DNA from 4 places in the Streptomyces sp. NPDC002790 genome. Region 3 is predicted to be linked to each of the others. Evidence: riboswitches for the same ligand, from Rfam matches in the RefSeq annotation. Region 3 holds a riboswitch; each other region holds the start of a gene.
The links. Region 3 has a riboswitch for cobalamin ahead of ABT004_RS15210 ((2Fe-2S) ferredoxin domain-containing protein). Riboswitches for the same ligand answer to the same signal wherever they lie in the genome.
Positions count from the first base shown of each region.

Region 1: linked by a shared signal. The riboswitch ahead of ABT004_RS15940 (cobalamin biosynthesis protein) and the one ahead of ABT004_RS15210 ((2Fe-2S) ferredoxin domain-containing protein) in region 3 are both predicted to bind cobalamin.
Region 2: linked by a shared signal. The riboswitch ahead of ABT004_RS04005 (ABC transporter substrate-binding protein) and the one ahead of ABT004_RS15210 ((2Fe-2S) ferredoxin domain-containing protein) in region 3 are both predicted to bind cobalamin.
Region 4: linked by a shared signal. The riboswitch ahead of ABT004_RS04035 (FecCD family ABC transporter permease) and the one ahead of ABT004_RS15210 ((2Fe-2S) ferredoxin domain-containing protein) in region 3 are both predicted to bind cobalamin.

Region 1 covers NZ_JBEOVM010000028.1:63,749-67,949, forward strand. Annotated here, with positions in the region: gene ABT004_RS15925 (lysozyme) at 1-63, shown strand, start outside; gene ABT004_RS15930 (inorganic phosphate transporter) at 267-1,559, shown strand; gene ABT004_RS15935 (hypothetical protein) at 1,593-1,814, shown strand; cobalamin riboswitch at 1,900-2,047, shown strand; gene ABT004_RS15940 (cobalamin biosynthesis protein) at 2,086-3,048, shown strand; gene ABT004_RS15945 (cobyric acid synthase) at 3,045-4,201, shown strand, end outside.
Region 2 covers NZ_JBEOVM010000004.1:86,289-90,489, reverse strand. Annotated here, with positions in the region: gene ABT004_RS04010 (ABC transporter permease) at 1-111, opposite strand, end outside; gene ABT004_RS04005 (ABC transporter substrate-binding protein) at 95-1,579, opposite strand; cobalamin riboswitch at 1,680-1,856, opposite strand; gene ABT004_RS04000 (hypothetical protein) at 2,082-2,255, shown strand; gene ABT004_RS03995 (histidine phosphatase family protein) at 2,252-2,836, shown strand; gene ABT004_RS03990 (hypothetical protein) at 2,846-3,190, opposite strand; gene ABT004_RS03985 (CbtA family protein) at 3,315-4,076, opposite strand; gene ABT004_RS03980 (CbtB domain-containing protein) at 4,099-4,201, opposite strand, start outside.
Region 3 covers NZ_JBEOVM010000026.1:68,358-72,558, forward strand. Annotated here, with positions in the region: gene ABT004_RS15200 (amidohydrolase family protein) at 1-912, opposite strand, end outside; gene ABT004_RS15205 ((2Fe-2S)-binding protein) at 1,030-1,704, opposite strand; gene ABT004_RS15210 ((2Fe-2S) ferredoxin domain-containing protein) at 1,701-2,093, opposite strand; cobalamin riboswitch at 2,155-2,278, opposite strand; cobalamin riboswitch at 2,372-2,595, shown strand; gene metE (5-methyltetrahydropteroyltriglutamate--homocysteine S-methyltransferase) at 2,762-4,201, shown strand, end outside.
Region 4 covers NZ_JBEOVM010000004.1:94,710-98,910, forward strand. Annotated here, with positions in the region: gene ABT004_RS04025 (ABC transporter substrate-binding protein) at 1-136, opposite strand, end outside; gene ABT004_RS04030 (ABC transporter ATP-binding protein) at 167-931, opposite strand; gene ABT004_RS04035 (FecCD family ABC transporter permease) at 1,011-2,090, opposite strand; cobalamin riboswitch at 2,199-2,320, opposite strand; gene ABT004_RS04040 (ATP-binding protein) at 2,663-3,883, shown strand; gene ABT004_RS04045 (roadblock/LC7 domain-containing protein) at 3,901-4,201, shown strand, end outside.

The DNA of each region.
Region 1 (4,201 bases), on a different contig from region 3:
CCGGGTGATCAGAATCTCTTCAACGGCTCAATGACCCAGCTCAAGCGCTTCGCGCGGGGTTAGTCGAAGGGCCGTCCGAAGCGCCCCGGAGCCCCTGGTTCCGGGGCCGAGGGCGCCTCGAACCGGAACCGGCGGCGCCGCCCCGAGGCAAGCGGAGCGAGACCCCTCCGAATCAGGTCACCGGGGCGCCCGGCCCAGTTCATCTTCCGTTCACTCGGGCTCTTTACGTTCCAAGAACCACTGACGTCCAACCGAAGCCTGGGTAAATGGAACACATCACGCTGCTCCTTGCGATCGTGATCGTTACCGCGCTGGTTTTTGATTTCACCAACGGTTTCCACGACACCGCCAATGCGATGGCTACGACCATCTCGACCGGCGCTCTCAAGCCGAAGGCGGCGGTGGCCATGTCCGCCGTGCTGAACCTCGTCGGAGCGTTCCTCTCCGTCGAAGTCGCGAAGACCATCTCCGGCGGCATCATCAATGAGGACGGCCTCAAGACAGAGGTCATCTTCGCGGCGCTGGTGGGCGCCATCCTCTGGAATCTGCTGACGTGGCTGGTCGGGCTGCCGTCCAGTTCGTCGCACGCGCTGTTCGGCGGGCTCATCGGCGCCGCTGTCATGTCGATGGGCTGGTCGTCGGTGAACGGCGGGACCGTCGTCACCAAGGTGCTGCTGCCCGCGGTGGCCGCGCCGCTCGTCGCCGGTATCGCCTCGTTGCTGGCCACCCGCCTGACGTACCGCATCAGTAAGAAGACGGACCAGAAGGCGACCGCGAAGGGGTACCGCGCCGGGCAGATCGCCTCCGCCGGGCTCGTATCGCTCGCGCACGGCACGAACGACGCGCAGAAGACGATGGGCATCATCACCCTCGCGCTGATCACCGGCGGCGTCATCGGGCACGACGCCGACCCGCCGCTGTGGGTCATCGTCTCGGCCGGTATGGCCATCGCCCTCGGTACGTACCTGGGCGGCTGGCGCATCATCCGCACCATGGGCAAGGGCCTCACCGAACTCGCGCCGCAGCAGGGCTTCGCGGCGCAGACCAGTGCGGCGACCGCGATCCTCGCCTCCTCGCACCTGGGTTTCTCGCTCTCCACCACGCAGGTCTGCTCCGGCGGTGTGATGGGCGCGGGCCTCGGCCGCAAGGGCGGCGTCGTCCGCTGGTCGACCGCCACCCGGATGTTCATCGCGTGGGGCCTGACCCTGCCGGCCGCCGGCCTGGTGGGCGCGGGCGCCGAGTTCCTGACCAAGCAGGGCGCGTGGGGCATCGGCCTCACCGCGGCGCTGCTCGTGACCGGCTCGGCGATCATTTGGAAGCTCTCGCGTCGCAACTCCGTCGACCACACCAACGTCACGGCGGACGAGCCGCACGCCGCCCCCGTGCAGGAAGCGCAGGAGGCGCAGGAAGCCCCGGGCGTCGTCACCGCCGCGATCGCCTCGGTCACGCCGCCGCCCGCGGGCACGGTCGAGTCGGCCGAGTCCGAGGCGAAGATCACCGACCGGCCGAAGGCCGGAGCGGTGAACGATCCCGCGCGCCCCGCCGGCGCCACGCTGTAGTCAGCGCTGTAGCTCAGAAGGAAGCAGGCAGGAATGAAGATCGACTGGGCGGCCCTCGGCTCCGTGTTCGGCGTCTCTCTCGTGGTCACCGTGGCCCTCGTCGGCCTGTTCACCCTCGGCATCGTGGGCCTCTCCAAGCGGGAGTCGGCGGCGCGTGACGGTGGCTCGGCCGCGGTCGCGACATCAGGGGCGTATGCCTGCTTCGCGCTGTGCGCGGCGGCCGTGGCCTACGGGATCTATCTGATCGTGGCCTGAGGCGACATCAGGGCCCTTCGGGGGCGGGGTGCGGGGCGTTCGGCGTCCCGTGCCCCGCCTTCGTGCGTACGCCTCAACAGCAAGTTGACGTGCCAACTCGCAGCGTGGTGGACTTCCCCCGCCATATACGGCAGCAGTTGAGGAAGCCGGTGCGAATCCGGCGCGGTCCCGCCACTGTGAGCCCCCTCCTTCGAAGGGGCGAGCCAGGAACTCTCGCTGCCGGTCTCGTCGAACCAGGGCGTGGACACCCTGAGTGAGGACACCTACCGCCATGCTTGCCCCACGCGGCAACTGGCGGCGCGAGCGCGTGTATGCGTGCGGTGCCGCCGCCGGGATCTTCGCCGACCTTCTTCTTGGCGATCCGCGCCGTGGGCATCCCGTCGCCGGATTCGGGCGCGCCGCCGGGGCCGTCGAGCGCGGGCTGTGGCGTGACCACCGTGGCGCGGGCGCCCTGCACACCGTGGTGTGTGCCGGAGGCGCCGTCGCTCTCGCCGCCGCCGCGACCCGTGTCGTACGCCGCTCCCCCGCCGCGTCCCTCGCGTTGACGGCCGCCGCCACCTGGGCCGTCGTCGGCGGCACCTCGCTGGGCCGCGAGGCCCGCGGCGTGGGGTCCGCGCTCGATGCCGGAGACGTGGAGCTGGCGCGGGAGCTGCTGCCCCGGCTGTGCGGCCGTGATCCGCAGGGGCTCGACGCCGACGGGATCGCGCGCGGTGTCGTCGAGTCCGTCGCCGAGAACACCTCCGACGCGGTCGTGGGCGCGCTCGTGTGGGGCGCGCTCGGCGGAGTGCCGGGCCTGGTCGCCTTCCGCGCCGTGAACACGCTCGACGCGATGGTCGGGCACAAGTCCGCGAAGTACCGGCGGTTCGGCTGGGCCTCGGCCCGCCTCGACGACGTGGCGGGCTGGCCGGGGGCCCGGCTGACCGGTGTCCTCGCCGTCCTCGCCGGTGGCAGGCCCCGGGAGGCGCTGGACGCGTGGCGGGCGGACGCCGGGCGGCATCCGAGCCCGAACGCCGGTGTCGTCGAGTCCTCCTTCGCGGGCGCGCTCGGGGTGCGGCTCGGCGGGACCCTGGCGTACGGCGGGCGGGTCGAGCACCGGCCGGTGCTGAACGCGCCGGGGCGTGCGGTCGAGGTACGTGATGTGGATCGGGCCGTGCGGCTGTCACGGCGGGTGTCTCTGTTGGCGTTGGGAGTCTGTGTGGGTGCGCGACTGGTACGGGCGCGGGTGCGGCGATGAGCGGGCGTGGAGACGGTGTTCGACGAGGCGGCGGGCTGCTCGTCGCCGGGACGACCTCCGACGCCGGGAAGAGTGTCGTCACCGCCGGGATCTGCCGGTGGCTGGTGCGGCAGGGCGTGAAGGTCGCGCCGTTCAAGGGGCAGAACATGTCCCTGAACTCGTTCGTGACCAGGGAGGGTGCCGAGATCGGGCGGGCGCAGGCCATGCAGGCGCAGGCCGCGCGGGCGGAGCCGAGCGCGCTGATGAATCCGGTGCTGCTCAAGCCGGGGAGCGATCGCAGTAGTCAGGTCGTGCTCATGGGCAAGCCTGTCGGCGAGTTGAGTGCCCGGGGGTATCACGGGGGGCGTCAGGCGGCGCTGCTCGACACCGTGGTCGGGTGTCTGGAGGAGCTGCGGGCCACGCATGACGCCGTGATCTGTGAGGGCGCGGGCTCGCCCGCGGAGATCAATCTGCGGCGGACGGACATCGTGAACATGGGGCTTGCGCGGGCCGCGCGGCTTCCGGTGCTTGTGGTCGGCGACATCGATCGGGGTGGGGTCTTCGCCTCGTTCTTCGGGACGACCGCGCTGCTGGCTCCCGAGGACCAGGAGCTTCTTGCCGGGTATCTGGTGAACAAGTTCCGGGGTGACGTGAGCTTGTTGGAGCCCGGTCTCGACATGCTCAAGTCCCTTACGGGGCGGGACACTTACGGGGTGCTGCCGTTCCAGCACGGCCTCGGCATCGACGAGGAGGACGGGCTTCGGGTGTCCCTTCGGGGTGCCGTACGGGAGTCCGTCGTGGCGCCGCCCGTGGGCGAGGACGTGCTGCGGGTCGCCGTGTGCGCGGTGCCGTTGATGTCGAACTTCACCGATGTGGACGCGTTGGCCGCCGAGCCGGGTGTCGTGGTGCGGTTCGTGGACCGGGCCGAGGAGCTCGTCGACGCGGACCTCGTCGTGGTGCCGGGGACACGTGGGACGGTGCGGGCGCTTGAGTGGCTGCGGGAGCGAGGGCTTGCGGAGGCTTTGAGGCGGCGGGCGGCCGAGGGGCGGCCCGTGCTCGGTATCTGCGGCGGGTTCCAGTTGCTCGGCGAGTCCATCGAGGACGAGGTGGAGTCGCGGGCCGGGGTCGTCGATGGGCTCGGGCTGCTTCCCGTACGTGTGCGGTTCGAGGCGGA
Region 2 (4,201 bases), on a different contig from region 3:
GGGCAGCAGCGAGCCGACGGCGAACACGGCGAGAAGCACCACCAGGCACTGCAACAGCGCCAGCAGGCAGCGTCGGAGCACATACGCCCGCATGTCAGCTGACGCGGACACGGTCGAAGCGCGCCCAGTCGTGCGAGTTCGGGGGCGCCGCGCGCAAACCGGTGACCGAGCGCGCGACGGCGTCGTTGGCGTCGGAGAACGCCCACACCAGGAGTCCGGACTCGGCGCGGGCCAGCTTCTGGGCGCGGGCGAGCAGCCCGAGCCTGTCCTGCTCGTCCCGGCTGGTGCGGGCCCGGTCAAGGAGCGCGTCGAACTTCTTCGAGGCGTACTGCGTCTGGTTGCGGGCGGCGCCGCCACGGACCCGCTGCTGGAGGAAGTCGGAGACGGGCAGCGTGGAGGTGGTGTTGAAGGCGGCGATGCCCTTGGTCTTGATCTCGCTGAAGTACGTGCTGGAGGCGCGGGTGTTGGCGGTCAACTTGAGCCCCACCTCGCGTAGCTGACGAGCCATCAGGTCGGCGGCCGGTTCCCACGCGGCGTCGACGGCGCTGGTCTCCACGGTGATGTGCAGCCCCTGGGCTCCGGCCTCCTTCACGAGCCCGCGCGCCTCGTCGACGTCCCGCTTCCGGGGTTCCATGTCGTCGGGGTAGCCGCGCAGCCCCATCCCGAACAGGTCGTTGCCCACCTCGCCGTGCCCGGCGAGCGCGATCCTGACCAGTGCCTCCCGGTCGATGCCGAGCTGCACGGCGCGTATGAGCCGCGGATCGTCGAACGGGCTTCGTCCGGTGCGCAGAAGCAGTTGCTGCGCGGTGGCCCGCTTGGCCGTCAGAAGGTGTGTCGAGTTGTTCTTCTTCAGCCGTTCCACGGACGCTCCGCCCATGTCGGCGCCGTAGTGCACCTGCCCGGACAGCAGCGCGCCCAGCCGCGCCGACTCCTCGTTCGCGGGGACGATCTCCAGCTCGGCGATGTGCGGGGCGCCGTCCCAGTGGTCCGCCCAGCGCCGGTAGCGGGCGGTGCCGCCGGGCGTGAAGGACACGTAGGTGAAGGGGCCGGAGCCGACCGGCTTGCTGAAGTCCGTGGTGCCGTCCGGGATGATCTCGGTGCCGGGTCCCGCGAAGACGGTGGGGAACTCGAAGTTCGGCGCCTTCAGCACGAGGACGACGGTCCGGTTCCCGTCTGCCCTGCTCGCGCCGAAGTCGATCGCGGACAGCAGGACCTGCGACGGAGATCCGGTCTTGGGGTCGGCGGCGCGGCGGTAGCTGTAGAGCACGTCCTTGGCGGTGACCGGCTTGCCGTCGTGGAAGCGGGCCGCGCGCAGGCGGATGCGCCAGCGGGTGCCCGAGGAGTCGCTCTCCCAGGACTCCGCGAGCCGCTCGCGGACCGACAGGTCGTCCGCGTACGTGCCGAGGGTGTCGTAGAGGGCCTTGGCGCGGGCCTGGTCGACGAAGTTGGGTGCCACGTGCGGGTCGAGCGTCTCCTGGGAGCCACCGGAGGTGAACGCCGCGCGGAACCGGTCGCCGCCTCCCCCGTCCTTGGTGTCCCCGCCGCAGCCGCTGAGCAACCCGGCTCCGGCGAACGTCAACGCACCTGAGGCGGCCAGTACTTGGCGCCTGCCGGGCCCCGGGTGCCCCGTTCGGGCATGCGTCGTCACATCGATCCTCTCCGGGGTGTCCTCGCCCCTGCTGCTGGACCGGCGACGGGTCAGTCTCCTGGCTCCCGGATCATCACTCACCCCCGCCTTCCCGTCCGCTGTCGCGGACGGTGGCGTGCAGGAGGATCGCTCCCCGGTCACAGTGGCGGGACCGCGCCGGAATCACACCGGCTTCCTGGTCCCCGTCGCCTCTCGTGGGCTCATTGTGGCGCACGAGGGATCGGGGAAGGCACCCGGTGTCCTTGGAGCACGGGAGCGGCCGGGCCGTCTCAGGCCCGATGCCCGTCCCCCGGCCCGTCGTCCGACACCGGATAGGGCACGAACGTGCGGCCAGTTCGGCCGCGGGCACCGGATCGCCGATCAGGTCCGCGGAGAAGACGGTCAGACGCATGGGAACGCCCTCCAGCGCCGCCGTCTCCTCCACCACAGTGAGGTGTTCGAGGGCACCCGGAACGACACCCAGTTCTTCCTGCAACTCCCGCCCCTCGACTTCGTCGCCGTACTCGTCACCACCTTCCGCGACCACCGCACGGACCTGCTGAAGGAACATCGGCGGCGGGGAGTACGCTCCCCTCGCACGGCCATCGAGTCCCAGGGAGTTCCGTGACCACGCGCCTGCTGCTCGTCTCACCGGCCGTGACCGCCTCAGCACGGAGCGGCGTGTTCGACGACGGGGCGTCCCTCGACTCGGCCGGCGCCGCTCAGGCTCGTCGCGCGGCCGGAACCCTGCCCTTGGCCGACCGCGTCGTCGTCTCCCCCGGCACCCGGTGCGCACAGACCGCCGACGCTCTCGGCCTCAATGCCGGGCAAGCCGCACCCGCCCTGGCAGGCCTCGACGCGGGCAGTTGGCGCGGCCGGTCGCTGGACGACGTGAGCGCCACGGAACCGCAGGCGGTGGCTCGTTGGCTGACGGACCCGGAGGCCTCACCGCCGGGTGGTGAGTCCGTGGCCGACGTGTGCGCACGGGTCGGCCGCTGGCTGGACGAGGTCAGGGAGGGCGGTACGGCGTCCGGCCGGGTCGTCGCCGTCGTGGAACCCGAGGTGGTGCGGGCGGCCGCGGTCCATGCGACAGGGGCTCCGCTGTCCGCCTTCTGGCGCCTTGACGTCGCGCCGCTGTCGGCCACGGAGTTCAGTGGGCGCTCCGGTCGCTGGAACATCCGGCTCGGCCGCATGCTCGGCGCCGAGTGAGCGCTCCGATCAACGGCCCTGCCCCCGGTGGCGGGCCAACAGCTCCGCCAATTCGCACCGTACGCAGGCGGACCGTGCCGCCTCGGGACTGTCCTCGCGTACGGCGGGTCCGGTACCGCTCGGCGTGTGCCCGACGGCAGCGCACTCGTCGGCCGGGCACGCCGCCACGAGCTCCGTCAGGTCGCGCACCAGCTGCTCGGTCCGCTTCGCCTGCTGGGCGAGCACCCGCATCCGCGCGCTCTGCCCGCCGATCTGCCGTCGGCCGGCGATGAGCTGTTCGTACTCGTCGAGGGTCAGGGCGACCGCCGCGCGACCGCCGAGAGTGATACGGCGCGGCTCCGGGTGTCTGGCCACTCAGCTCCTCGATTCCTCACGCGAACCATGCGCGGATGAACCCTGATGTGGTGCGAAAACACGCGAGGGCCCCGGATGACTCCGTGGGCCCTCTTCTACGTTTCCCGCGACCCGCCCGGGGCCATCATTGGCCCGCCGCGACCGTTTCCCCAGGTGTGGCGGCCACGGGCTTCGGCCGCAGCAGTCGCTGCGCCAGCTCTCCGAACAGCAGGCCGAATCCGGCCCACAGCGTGATCTGTGTGGCGAGGGCGGAGAGCCGGAAGCGCCACAGCAGCGCGGCCGGGAAGTGCTCGGGCGCGTCGTTGATCGCCGGCAGGAACTCGTAGGCCAGGCCGACGATCACGGCGAATCCCAGCACGGCGACGACTGTCGCGTACCAGGTGCCGAGCCGGGGCACGAGCCGCTTGCCGACGATGGTCGCGGCGATCGTCAGGAGCACGCTGAGCACCATCATCAGGAAGTACAGGGTCGTCCGCTTGCCGATGGTGTCGGGGTTTCCGACGGCGGGCGGGTTGGCCGGGTACTTCAGGAACGGTACGACGTATACGGCGAGCAGCGCACAGCCCGACAGCAGCAGGGCGGTGGCGCGTGGGCCGAAGCGGCCGACGCGCCCGAGCGCGAAGCAGTAGGCGAGAGCGGCGATCCCGCCGAAGGCGATGCCGTAGACGAGGATGCCGGTGGCGAGACCGGCGGTGGACTGGAGGCCGCGGGAGACGAGTTCGACCTCGTCGCCGTGCGAGTGGCCGGCGTGGGCCTCCTCGAAGCCGATCGCGGCGTCGACGCCTGGTTCGCCGAGCCAGTAGGCGATGACCAGGGCGAGCACGCCGGCGGCGAGGCCGGCGAGCATGCCGCGAACGAGCAGATTACGTACGGTGCTGGAGTTCATGAGCGCGTCGGGTTCCCTCGGGTCAGTGGCAGGGGAAGCCGAGCAGGTGACGGGCGTCATGCACCCATTCATGAACTTCCGCTCCGCTGAACACGGAGGTGGCGCCCTGTTCGGCGCCGACGAAG
Region 3 (4,201 bases):
GCCCGCGATCAGCCGCGCGCCCGCCTCGGCCATCCGGCGCACCGCGTCGAACATGGCCGCGGCGCGCTCGGCGCCGAAGAACCGCGGCAGCATTCGCCAGTTCGGGCTGACCGTGGGGCAGACGTAGATGTTCCGCTGAACGATCTGGTCGAGCACGTCCTGGCGGACCTCGATCCCGTCGGCCGTCATCCACGTGCAGTGCTCGATACTGTCGACCCCTGCCGCGACGGCGGCGGTGATGCCGTCCGCACCGTGCGCGTGCGCCGCGACCGGCAGTCCGGCGCGGTGTGCCTCGTCGACGAGCGCCGCCAACTCCCCTTCGGAGAACTGGGTTTCCCAGCTCTGGGCGCCGCCCTTGGTGAGCCCGCCGCCGGTCTCCATGACCTTGATGACCTTGGCGCCCGCCTCCGCGTTGCGCCGCACAAGGCGCCGGACCTCCTCAGGGCCGGAGACCTCGCCACCGAGGAACCAGCAATGGCCACCGGGCGGAGTGACGGGCACCGTCGCCGAGACCAGCCGCGGGCCCACGGCCGAGCCCTCCCTGATGTCGTGGGCGAGACGCACCGCGAGGCCGCCCCGGTCACCGAGATCGCGGGCCGTCGTGACACCGACGCTCAGCAACTTCCGAGCCCGAGCGGCCATCGCGGCGAACAGCGCCTCGTCGTCCTGCTCCTGGAGCGTGGCTACGGGTTCCGGTCCCGCGTCGAAGCAGAGGTGCACGTGGGCGTCGATCAGGCCCGGGAGCACGGTCGCGGCGGGAAAGTCGAGCCGGGGCTCGTCGGGCTCCGCCTGGCGCTCGACCTCCGAGCGCGGGCCGGCGCCGGCGATGACGCCCTCGCGTACGAGGACGGCGCCGTCGGCGACTGTGTGAAGATCCGGTCCGGCCAGGACTTGCGCGGCGGTGATCAACATGAAGCGCGGCTCTCTTTCGTCTGCGAGGAACGCCAGTTGCTGCAACGCAGCACATCAGAAAGGGTCAGGGGTTGTCGGTTGCACGCGCCGCCCCGCCCCCGCTGTGTCCTGTCTTCGTCACCGCGTCAGACAGCAGTCTCCGCATGTGCCGCCGCCGGGAGCGCGGTAGAAGAGGCAGCAGCTCCGGCGGCGGAATGTCAGGTCCGGGCCGGTGATCCGGCCCGTTCCGTGTAGCCGGCCCGTCTCCAGGAGTTCGCGTGTCAGCCGCGTGAGATCCGTGCGCAAGTCGGGTCGGGACCGCAGCAGTTGAGCCGACGACCCGAGGAGAGCCGAGGCGGAATTGCCGGCCAGCAGGCGTGGCGCCACCTTGACGGTGAGGCCGTTCTCGACCGCTGCCAGGACTCCGTCCACCTCCGCGTGGACCGCGTCGGCGAGGGAGCGGAGCTCCGTCGCACGTCGGCCCTCGGGCCGGGGCAGGCGCAGAGCCGAGCTCTCACCGGACCACTCGACCGTGCTCATCGCCAGCACGATCCCGTGGACGAGGGCGCAGGCGAGGACCGGTGACCAGAGGCGTGCCGCGAGGCCCAGGTGGGCGATGGAGGCGCCGATGCGGGGTTCGGGGGTGGCGTAGTGGTCGTTGACCGCCTGGGCTCGTGCGGCGAGCCCGGCGTGGGTGAGCCGTGCATCGGGCCGCCGCCGCGTCGGCGTCGTGTCGAGGGCGAAGAATCCCCCGAGCCGCGACTCCACGTCCCGCAGCGCCTCGGCGACCTGTTCCGACGGCACCTCGTTCATGAGGCCCTGGCCCGGCGCGGCGCCTCGATGACGTAGAGGTCCAGGATCGCGGGGCGCTCCGCGACTCCCGGTCCGCCTGCCCCTATCCAGTCCGCGATGTCCTCGGTGGCGTCAGCGTCGTTGACCAGGCCGAGCCACACCGGTCGTGCTCCGGCCGCCCGACCGGCGGCGGAGGGCTGTACGACGATGACATTGGCCTGATCGCAGACGTCCAGGCACTCGGAGATCCGTGTCGGCGCGATCCGGCGCAACCGCGCCGTCTGCGCGGCGTGATCACCGTCGACCTTGACCGTTCCGCAGCAGCAGTCGCGGCACACGACCACGCGGCACGGAACCGCCCGGTCCGCCGCGGGGGCCGTCGCTTCGGCTTCGGCGAGCCGTTCGGGCATGCCGCATCCTCCCTCTCGCCGGGGAGTTCCGCCCCGGATCGCTTCGAGGGGGCGACAGCGTGAGTCTCCTGGCTCTCGGGTCCGTGCTCGTCCCGGCCTTCCCACCCTCGCGGGGGCAGTGGCTCTCCGGGATCCGCTCGCCGATCACAGTGGCGGTACCGCACCGGATTCGCACCGGTTTCCTCGGGCCGCCGTCGCCCGTGTTCACCGTCATCATGCCATCCGGCGAGGAGCTGCCGACGGGCCGGACGTTGTGGCGCCTCCCGGGCGCGGACCCGTAGGGTGAACGACGTAGCTGGTTCGCCCCGCCCGCCAGACGGGGTGTCGTAAGAGGGAACCCGGTGGGATTCCGGGACTGCCCCGCAGCGGTGAGTGGGAACGACCGCCGTCATACGCACTGGGCCCCGGAAGAGGGGTCTGGGAAGCGACGGTCACTAGGTGTCCGCCCTTTCGGGTGGGCGTGCCCGCAAGTCCGAAGACCTGCCAACTGCCCGTGCACGGACGACACGTGCGCGGACATCTCGGTGACCTCGAGGGCGGGTCGGCGTACACATACCGGCGAAAAGATCGTGCCTCGCAGCGCGCGGTCACCGCTCCGGTGGTGTCACTCCTTCGCGCCGCAGAGGCCTTCCGGGATCTCAGGGATACGTCTCTCGAAGGAGAATTCCGTGACCACCAGGACCGCGGACACCACGACCGCGCACACCGGGACCGAGCCCGCGCGGGCCACCGTGTACGGCTACCCTCGCCAGGGCCCGGACCGGGAACTGAAGAAGGCGATCGAGGGCTACTGGAAGGGCCGCGTCGACGCCGACGGTCTTCGCTCCACCGCCGCCGAACTCCGCCGTGCCAACTGGCGGGAACTGGCCGCGTCCGGCATCGACGAGGTGCCGACCGGCGACTTCTCGTATTACGACCACGTCCTGGACACGACCGTCATGGTCGGTGCGGTGCCCGAGCGCCACCGGGCCGCCGTCGCGGCGGACGCCCTGGACGGGTACTTCGCGATGGCACGCGGCACCCAGGACGTCGCCCCGCTGGAGATGACCAAGTGGTTCGACACCAACTACCACTACCTTGTGCCGGAGTTGGGCCCGGACACGGTGTTCACCACCGATTCCACCAAGCAGGTCGCGGAACTCACGGAGGCCCTCGCCCTCGGCCTGGACGCCCGCCCCGTACTGGTCGGACCGGTCACCTACCTTTTGCTGTCGAAGCCCGCTCCCGGCGTGGCCGACGACTTCGATCCGCTCACCCTGCTGGACCGCCTGCTGCCCGTCTACGCCGAGGTTCTCAGCGACCTGCGGGCCTCGGGCGCCGCCTGGGTGCAGCTCGACGAGCCCGCCCTGGTCCAGGACCGCACTCCGGCGGAGCTGAACGCCGCCGCCCGCGCCTACCGTGACCTCGGCACGCTCGCCGACCGGCCGAAGCTCCTGGTCGCCTCGTACTTCGACCGACTCGGCGAGGCCCTGCCGGTGCTCGCCAAGGCGCCCGTGGACGGTCTCGCCCTCGATTTCACCGGTTCCGCCACCGCCAACCTGGAGGAACTCGCCGCCGCCGGAGGCCTGCCCGGCAAGCGTCTCGTCGCCGGTGTGGTCAACGGCCGCAATGTGTGGGTGAACGACCTTGAGCGGTCACTCGCCACGCTCGGCACTCTGCTCGGACTCGCCGACCGCGTCGACGTGGCCGCTTCCTGCTCGCTGCTGCACGTTCCGCTGGACGCGTCCGTGGAGCGGGACATCGAGCCGCAGGTCCGGCGCTGGCTCGCCTTCGCCCGCCAGAAGACCACCGAGGTCGCCACCCTTGCCAGGGGCCTCACCCGAGGAACCGGCGTGGTCGAGGCCGAACTCGCCGCCAACCGCGCCGCGTTGAGTTCCCGGGCCACCTCGCCCATCACCCGTGATCCGGCGGTGCAGGCCCGCGCCGCCGCCGTCACCGAGGCGGACCTGCGCCGCTCGCAGCCGTACGCCGAGCGGACCGCCGCCCAGCGTGCCCTGCTGAACCTGCCGCTGCTGCCGACGACGACCATCGGCTCGTTCCCGCAGACCGGCGAACTCCGCGCCGCGCGCGCCGATTTGAGGGCCGGACGCATCGACAGCGAGGGGTAC
Region 4 (4,201 bases), on a different contig from region 3:
TGACCTTCTTCCCGCAGTTGGTGACGGACACCGACGCGGACGTCGTCGACTTGCTGTCGGACGCGACGTTCGCGCCGCAGCCGGTGAGGGTGAGCGCGGCGGCGAGGCCGAGCGAGGCGGGCATGAGCTTGCGCACGGGAGCCTTCCAGAGTGGGTCGGAGCGGGGTCAGTGAGTCGTCAGCGGATCGAAGAGGAACTGGGTGGCGCCGGTCTCGGGGTGGCACACGCGATGTGCCCGTACGCCGAAGACCTCGGCGAGCAGCGAGCGGGAGAGCACCTCGTCCGGGGTGCCGGAGGCGACGACACGGCCGGCGTGCAGGACGTGCAGCCGGTCGCAGTGGGCGGCGGCGAGGTTCAGGTCGTGCAGGGCCGCGAGGACCGTCGGGCCGCTGGCGCGCACCCGGCGCAACACGTCGAGCTGGTGGGCGATGTCGAGGTGGTTGGTGGGCTCGTCGAGGACGAGGACGTGCGGCTGTTGGGTGAGCGCGCGGGCGATGAGCACACGCTGCTTCTCGCCGCCGGACAGCGACAGGAAGCCGCGGTCGGCGAGGTGGTCCACGCCCGCCTGTTCCAGGGCCTGTCGGCAGACCTGCCGGTCACGGGCGGCATCGCGTTCGCGGTGCGGCAGGCGGCCCATGGCGACGATCTCGGTAACGGTGAAGTCGAAGTCCGCCACCGACTCCTGCGGCAGCGCGGCGATCAGACGCGCCGCGGCCCGGGGTGTCATGCCGTGCACGTCCTCGCTCTCGACCGTGACGACTCCCGCGTCCGGCCGCCGCGCCCGATAGACGCACCGCAGCAGCGTCGACTTGCCGCTGCCATTGGGGCCGACGAGACCCACGAAGGTGCCGGCCGCCGCGCCGAGGGTGACCTCGTCGACGATCCGCGCCCCCGCCGCCTCGACCGACACACCTTCGACGTCGAGCCGCATGACTCCTCCTCAAGAACAAGCTTCGGTACGTGTACGTGTACGTGTACGGATACGGGGCGGGGCCGAGGGACGGGCGGACTCAACGGCCCGTCAGCGCATGGCCACCGCGCCGCATGAGCAGGAGGAACGCGGGGACACCAAGGGCAGCCGTGACCACACCCACCGGGAGTTCGGTCGGTGCGAGCAGCACCCGTGACAGCACGTCGGCCCACACGAGCAGGACCGCCCCGGCGAGCGGCGCGATCGCGAGCACGCGCGCGTGCGAGGCGCCCACGAGCATCCGCACGAGGTGCGGAACCATCAGCCCGACGAAGCCGATCGCCCCGCTCACGGCGACGACCGTGCCCGTCACGGCGGCGGTCACGACGAACAGTTCGCGCCGCAACCGGTCCGGTGGCACGCCCAGGGCGGCCGCCGTCTCGTCGCCCATCGAGAGCGCGTCCAGCGAGCCCGCCCGGAGTCGCAGCCACAGCCAGCCGACCACGACCGTCGCGGCGGCCAGCGGGACCTTCGGCCACGTCGCACCGCCCAGACTGCCGAGCAGCCACATCATCGCCGCGCGCGCGGCCTCGCCCCGCTCGGCGCCGAAGACCATGACGGTGGTGACGGCCTGGAACCCGTAGGCGAGCGCCGTACCGGTCAACACGAGGCGCAGCGGGCTGAGTCCGAGCGGGGAGCGGGCCACCAGGTAGACCACGACGGTTGCGGCGAGTGCCGACACGAAGGCCGAGAAGGAGAGCGCCCAGACGCCGAGTCCGGCCAGTGCTCCGAAGAGGATGACGGCGTTGGCGCCGACGGCGGCGCCCGAAGAGATGCCGAGTACGAAGGGGTCAGCGAGGGCGTTGCGCACCAGCGCCTGCACCGCGACGCCGACCGCGGCGAGCCCCGCGCCGACGACGGCGGCGAGCACGACGCGCGGGAACCGGATCTCCCACACGATGGTGTAGGCCCCCGCGTCGTCGGCGCCGAGACTCCCGCCACTGAGCCCCGCCCACATGAGGCGCAGCACCTGTGCCCAGCTCATGCCGGCCGCGCCGAGCCCGACCCCGCACGCCAACGAGACGGCCAGGACGAGCACGAGAGCGACCGCCAGCGGGACAGCCGGTATGCGCCCACGCGAGACATCGGTGGGGGCAGCGGGAGCGGCGGTGCGGAGCAACACGGGCGAACATCCTCCGGGTTGGCGCCACCGGAGGAAGGTGCAGGGCGCCAGCAGGACCCGCAGGGTTTCTGGCTGTCCCTGCTCGCAGTCCACGGCGAGCGGTCGACGGGTCACGCACCTGCCGCGGGTGATCGGACTCGCATGGCCAGGCAGGCCACGCACACCGTTGCGGGTCAGCGCCGGATTCGCACCGGCTTCCCCCGCGGGAGGCAGGCGCAGCCTAGCAAGCCGGGAAGGGCGGCCAGGCTCCGGCCGGGGTGTTCCCCGCATGACGCGCATCACGTGTGTGAGCCGGGAACCCGGCCACATCCGTACCCGACCAACGGAGTCCGACCAGGGGATGGCCGATTATCGATCATCGCTGTGGCGGAAACCATGCCGCCGCGGACGCGAATAGTCCGTTTCGCTTCAACGGGGCTATGAGGCAAGGCGGTTGAGCCGCAGCGGCCCTGGTAGCATCCCCGCGGCGATCTTGATCAACTCACCCCGCGCGCCGACTTGACACTGCCGCGGGGGGAGAGCGGGGGTACGGGTCGCCGATCTATCTGCCCGTGCCAAGAGAGGCGTCCATGACACACGCACTTGTGTGGTGCCTGGGTGCGATTGCGCTGATATCCATCGTCGCAAGCGTTGCACTCATAGCCCGTACCCGAGCGCTGACCGACAAGAGACGTCAGGACGCAGAGGAACAGCAACAACGACTGGACCAGGCCACCGCGCAGATCGCGGCCCACCAGTCCGAACTGAAGAGGTCCCGCGCGGAGCGGGACGGCGTCATCGCCGAGGCGCGGGCGGCCGCGGAGGACAGCACGAAGTCGGTCCTCAAGGGGGCGGCCAGCTTCCTGCAGAGCCTGGCGGCCGAGCAGACCGCGCTGCTGGACAGCGTGCAGCGCAAGTACGGCGGCCACGAAGTCCTCAATGACCTCCTGGACGTGCACCACGCCAACGCTCAGATGGCGCGCAAGGCCCAGGGCATCGCGGTGATGTGCGGGGCGCCGCTGGGCCGCCGCAACCGGCCGGCCAGCGTGTACGACGTGGCGCGCAGCGCCCAGGGCCAGATCCGCAACTTCCAGCGCGTGTCGATCATGCAGCAGCCCGGTTTGGCCCTCAAGGCCACCGCGGTCGCGCCGGTCGCACTGGCCGTCGCCGAACTGCTGGACAACGCGGCGAGCTTCTCGCAGCACGACGCCCCGATCGAGGTCACGTTCCAGCGCGTGCAGGGCAACCTGTGCATCGTCATCGACGACGCCGGCGTCAGCATGAGCGACGAGGACCGCCAGCGTGCCACCACCCTGCTGTCCGGCGACGAACCGCCGCAGCTGCAACAGCTGGGCACCCAGCCGAAGTTCGGCTTCCCGGTGATCGGCCTGATCGCCCGTCAGTACGGCTTCAAGGTGGACGTCTCCGGTGTGTCCCGCTACGGCGGTGTGCGGGCCGTCGTCCTGCTGCCCGAGGAGTTGTGGACCATGGAAGAGGCGACCCCCAAGGCTGCGCCCACCCCCACCCCCACCTCCGCTCCCGCACCGGCCGCACACGTCGCGCCCTCGCCCGTTCGCCAGGGACCGAGCCGTTCCGAGGTGGCACCCCAGCGCACCCCGAACGGTCTGCCCAAACGCGCCAACCGCCAGTCGCCGAACACCCCCGCAGCTCCGGCGGACATGCCCCACCCGGACGGCGTCACACAGTCCCTGCCTCGGGCATCCAGCCGGGGGCTGGGCGCGTTCCAGCGCGGCACCCTTGAAGCGCGCGCCGACGAGGCCCCACTGGGCGAAGGGTCTGATGACCGGTGAGCGCCGACCTGTCGTGGATGCTCGACGACATCGTGAAGAACGTGGTCGGTGCGCGCCATGCCGTCCTGCTGTCCGCCGACGGCCTTCCCCGCGCCTCCACCGAGGGCCTGGCCGAGGGGGACCTGCGCACCATCTCCACGGCCATGTCCGGCATCCAGGCCCTGAGCCGTGCCACAGCCCCGTTCGTCGGGACCGCGGCGAATGCGGCCTGGACGCAGACCGTCATCGAGTTCGGGCACGGCTGGATCTTCCTGATCGGCGCCGGACAGGGCGCCTATCTCGCGGCGGCGGCCGAGCCCGACGTGGACATGCAGCAGA